One region of the Streptomyces sp. NBC_00236 genome, then DNA from elsewhere that is predicted to be linked to it. Evidence: predicted binding sites of a transcription regulator. Region 1 holds the regulator's gene; the other holds the start of a gene.
The links. The regulator HrcA, encoded in region 1, represses chaperone genes, less so after heat shock. The targets are predictions, from matches to a motif close to TTNGCACTCNGNNNNNCNGAGTGCNAA.

Region 1 (2,397 bases):
AGCGTCCATTCGGCGCGCACCTCGTGGTGCGGCGCCACCAGCACGTCGGCGGACTCGGCCGCGTCGTGCTCGGGCAGACCGTGCCGCACCGCGTCGGCGTGCAGTTCGTCCGCCCCGTGGCGCAGCAGTTCCGTCATTCCCCCCGCGCCGAAGACCTGCGTCCCGGCGAAGGCCGCCGTGCCCAGCACATGATCGAAATGGGGGTGGCTGAGTGCGATATGCGTCACCCTCCGGCCCAGCAGGGCCTGCGCCTGACCACGCAGTTCGGCGGCTTCGCGGAGTGACGGCCCGGTGTCGCAGAGCAGCACGCCGTCGGTCCCCGCCACCAGGGCGACCGTTGCATCCCACACCGGAAGGCGTCGCCGGCCCACTCCGTGTCCGAGTCGCTCCCAGCCGAACTCTTCCCAAGAGGCGTCCATGCAGCGACGCTATCGGCAACGACCTGCGCAGTCTCGCGGTAGCGTGGCCGGTCGCCCTTGCTAGGGGGCTACCCCGGCGCCGTACACTGGCCGGGGGATTGCTGGCACTCGTACGCCCAGAGTGCCAGGGACAGACCCGGGAACGGCCCGAGAACCACCGAGGTACACAGCTGGAGGTGTGCGCGATGCTCAGCGAACGCAGACTCGAAGTGCTGCGCGCCATCGTCCAGGACTATGTCGGCACCGAGGAGCCCGTCGGCTCCAAGGCGCTCACGGAGCGGCACAAGCTGGGGGTCTCCCCGGCCACCGTCCGCAACGACATGGCGGTGCTGGAGGACGAGGGCTTCATCGCCCAGCCGCACACCAGCGCGGGACGTATCCCGACGGACAAGGGGTACCGGCTCTTCGTCGACAAGCTCGCGGGCGTCAAGCCCCTGTCGTCGCCGGAGCGCCGTGCCATTCAGAATTTCCTCGACGGCGCGGTCGACCTCGACGATGTCGTGGGACGTACCGTACGGCTGCTCGCGCAGCTGACCCGGCAGGTCGCCGTCGTGCAGTACCCCTCGCTGACCCGCTCGACGGTGCGGCACGTGGAACTGCTGTCCCTGGCCCCCGCCCGGCTGATGCTCGTGCTGATCACGGACACCGGCCGGGTCGAACAGCGGCTGGTCGACTGCCCCGCGCCGTTCGGTGAGACCTCTCTCGCCGATCTGCGGGCGCGGCTCAACAGCCGGGTCGTGGGACGCCGTTTCGCGGACGTTCCGCAGCTGGTGCAGGACCTGCCGGAATCCTTCGAGAGCGAGGACCGGGGAACCGTGTCCACCGTGCTCTCGATCCTCCTCGAATGCCTCGTCGAGGAGACGGAGGAGCGGCTGATGATCGGCGGCACCTCCAACCTCACCCGTTTCGGGCACGACTTCCCTGTGATGATCCGGCCGGTGCTGGAGGCATTGGAGGAGCAGGTCGTGCTGCTGAAGCTGCTCGGTGAGGCCAAGGACTCGGGCATGACCGTACGTATCGGGCACGAGAACGCCCACGAGGGGCTCAACTCCACGTCCGTCGTCGCGGTCGGCTACGGTTCGGGCGACGAGGCAGTCGCCAAACTCGGCGTGGTCGGACCGACCCGCATGGACTACCCCGGAACGATGGGAGCGGTACGCGCAGTGGCACGTTACGTCGGACAGATCCTGGCGGAGTCGTAAGTGGCCACGGACTACTACGCCGTACTCGGCGTGCGCCGCGACGCTTCGCAGGACGAGATCAAGAAGGCCTTCCGGAGGCTCGCCCGCGAGCTGCACCCGGACGTGAACCCCGATCCGAAGACCCAGGAGCGGTTCAAGGAGATCAACGCCGCGTACGAGGTGTTGTCGGACGCTCAGAAGAAGCAGGTCTACGACCTCGGCGGCGACCCGCTGTCCGCCTCCGGAGGCGGTGGCGCGGGCGGATTCGGACAGGGCGGCTTCGGCAACTTCTCCGACATCATGGACGCGTTCTTCGGCACGCAGTCGCAGCGCGGACCCCGTTCGCGCACCCGTCGCGGCCAGGACGCCATGATCCGGCTGGAGATCGACCTCTCCGAGTCGGCCTTCGGCACGACCAAGGACATCCAGGTCGACACGGCCGTCGTCTGTACGACCTGTAGTGGCGAGGGTGCCGCGCCCGGCACCTCCGCCCAGACCTGTGACATGTGCCGTGGCCGTGGCGAGGTCTCCCAGGTCACCCGGTCGTTCCTCGGCCAGGTCATGACCTCGCGGCCCTGCCCCCAGTGCCAGGGCTTCGGTACGGTCGTGCCGACGCCGTGCCCGGAGTGCGCCGGTGACGGCCGCATCCGCTCACGGCGCACGCTCACCGTGAAGATCCCCGCCGGTGTCGACAACGGCACCCGCATCCAGCTCGCGGGCGAGGGAGAGGTCGGCCCCGGCGGCGGCCCGGCCGGCGATCTCTACGTCGAGATCCACGAGCTGCCGCACGCCGTGTT
Region 2 (2,397 bases), 2.6 Mb from region 1:
GAGGACCAGGACCTGCACCCCGGCGACATCATCCTCACGCACTTCCGGGGCAAGAAGGACTGGAAGGGCAGCATGCCCGACATGATCCGGAACGTCATGAAGGTCATCACGGACAAGGGTTACGCCGTGGCCCGCCTGGAGGACTACGTATGAGAAGGGCGCACCGGCTGCTGGCCGGACTGCTGACCGCCGGTGCGCTCCTGACCGCCACCGTGGGCTGCGCGCAGTCGGTGGACCCGATCGAGCGGCTGGGCCGGAAGGCCGCGCAGCATGTGAACCCGTCGCCGGACGATCAGGCGCGGCCCGCCGCGGTGCGCGGTGACCACGGGGCGCCGGGGGCGATGGTCGTCGTCGCCTGCGGCCGCCCCGCGGCGGCCGGGGGCCCCGGGGTGCGCCCGCCGGTCCGCTGGTGGCCGGACCGGTCCGGCGAAGAGGCCGGGGCCGCGGGGTGCGCGAGCCGGTAGTCGCTGTGCCACGCCATGAGCGTCAGGACGCACAGCACGCCCGCGGCGAGCAGTTGGACGACGCCCGCCAGGGGCAGGCCGTGGCGCAGCAGCACCACGCCGATCAGGCAGGCCGCCGCGGTGAACGAGGCGAGCGTGAGCGTGGCGGACCAGTCCATCGGGGGCGGTCCGCTCTCGACGGGCCCGGGCCCCTTGGGGGACAGCCGGGCCCACTCCGGCTCCGGACGCGTGTGCGTGTACATGACGGCCGCGCAGATCACCGCCTCCAGGGCGACGACCAGCAGGCCGACCACCACGTCCAGGCAGCCGGTCACGAATGGGCCGGGGCGCCGGTTCCCCGCTCCGGCGGGTCGCGTGAGCATGACGTCACCGTCGTACGGAACGGTGTGGACGGTCTCCGCGTTGTCCCTACGGTGACCGGAACGTTGTACGAGCGCAGTCGCCCACTCGTACGCGGAGGAGGTCCCCGGACGCCACGAGGGGCGTGAATTGGCACTCCGCTTGACCGAGTGCTAATCGCGGTCATAGTCTCAGTGCTGGCACTCCCCACTGGAGAGTGCCAGCAGTTCTGTGCGACCGGCAGGTCCGGCACCCGCGACGACGGGCCCACCTGGTCGCCACCCCAAAGACTGATAACCCCGTGAGATCTCCGAAGGGGGAGACCGGATCGTGTCGACCAGCACCAAGGTTGCGATCAAGCCGCTCGAGGACCGCATTGTGGTCCAGCCGCTCGACGCCGAGCAGACCACGGCCTCCGGCCTGGTCATTCCGGACACTGCCAAGGAGAAGCCCCAGGAGGGCGTCGTCCTGGCCGTGGGCCCGGGCCGCTTCGAGAACGGCGAGCGCCTTCCGCTCGACGTCAAGACCGGCGATGTCGTGCTGTACAGCAAGTACGGCGGCACCGAGGTGAAGTACAACGGCGAGGAGTACCTCGTCCTCTCGGCTCGCGACGTGCTCGCGATCATCGAGAAGTAATTCACCCACGTTTGCTTCTGTTCTGCGCCCCTGGCCCCCTGCGAGATAACTAGCCGGGCGGCAGGGGCGCAGTTCTTGTTTTTGAGAGGACAGTTCAGCTCCATGGCGAAGATCCTGAAGTTCGACGAGGACGCCCGTCGCGCCCTCGAGCGCGGCGTCAACAAGCTTGCCGACACGGTGAAGGTGACGATCGGCCCCAAGGGCCGCAACGTCGTCATCGACAAGAAGTTCGGTGCGCCCACCATCACCAACGACGGTGTCACCATCGCGCGCGAGGTCGAGCTGGACGACCCGTACGAGAACCTCGGTGCCCAGCTGGTGAAGGAGGTCGCGACCAAGACCAACGACGTAGCCGGTGACGGTACGACCACCGCCACCGTCCTGGCCCAGGCGCTCGTCCGCGAGGGCCTGCGCAACGTGGCCGCGGGCGCGTCCCCGGCCGCCCTGAAGAAGGGCATCGACGCCGCGGTCAAGGCCGTGTCCGAGGAGCTCCTCGCGACCGCCCGCCCGATCGAGGACAAGTCCGACATCGCCGCCGTGGCCGCGCTCTCCGCGCAGGACACCCAGGTCGGCGAGCTCATCGCGGACGCGATGGACAAGGTCGGCAAGGACGGTGTCATCACCGTCGAGGAGTCCAACACCTTCGGTCTGGACCTCGACTTCACCGAGGGCATGGCCTTCGACAAGGGCTACCTGTCCCCGTACATGGTGACCGACCAGGAGCGTATGGAGGCCGTCCTCGACGACCCGTACATCCTGATCCACCAGGGCAAGATCGGCTCGATCCAGGAGCTGCTGCCGCTCCTGGAGAAGGTCATCCAGGCCGGTGCCTCCAAGCCGCTGCTGATCATCGCCGAGGACGTCGAGGGCGAGGCCCTGTCGACCCTGGTCGTCAACAAGATCCGTGGCACCTTCAACGCCGTCGCGGTGAAGGCCCCGGGCTTCGGTGACCGCCGCA

Region 2: groES (co-chaperone GroES) is a predicted target of HrcA. The motif match lies at 954-980, and genes of this name have one in related genera.

Annotation. Positions count from the first base shown of each region.
Region 1 covers NZ_CP108100.1:2,494,773-2,497,169, reverse strand. Annotated here, with positions in the region: gene OG446_RS11185 (MBL fold metallo-hydrolase) at 1-419, opposite strand, end outside; gene hrcA (heat-inducible transcriptional repressor HrcA) at 605-1,621, shown strand; gene dnaJ (molecular chaperone DnaJ) at 1,622-2,397, shown strand, end outside.
Region 2 covers NZ_CP108100.1:5,138,194-5,140,590, forward strand. Annotated here, with positions in the region: gene OG446_RS23285 (polysaccharide deacetylase family protein) at 1-153, shown strand, start outside; gene OG446_RS23295 (DUF6234 family protein) at 293-826, opposite strand; gene groES (co-chaperone GroES) at 1,131-1,439, shown strand; gene groL (chaperonin GroEL) at 1,542-2,397, shown strand, end outside.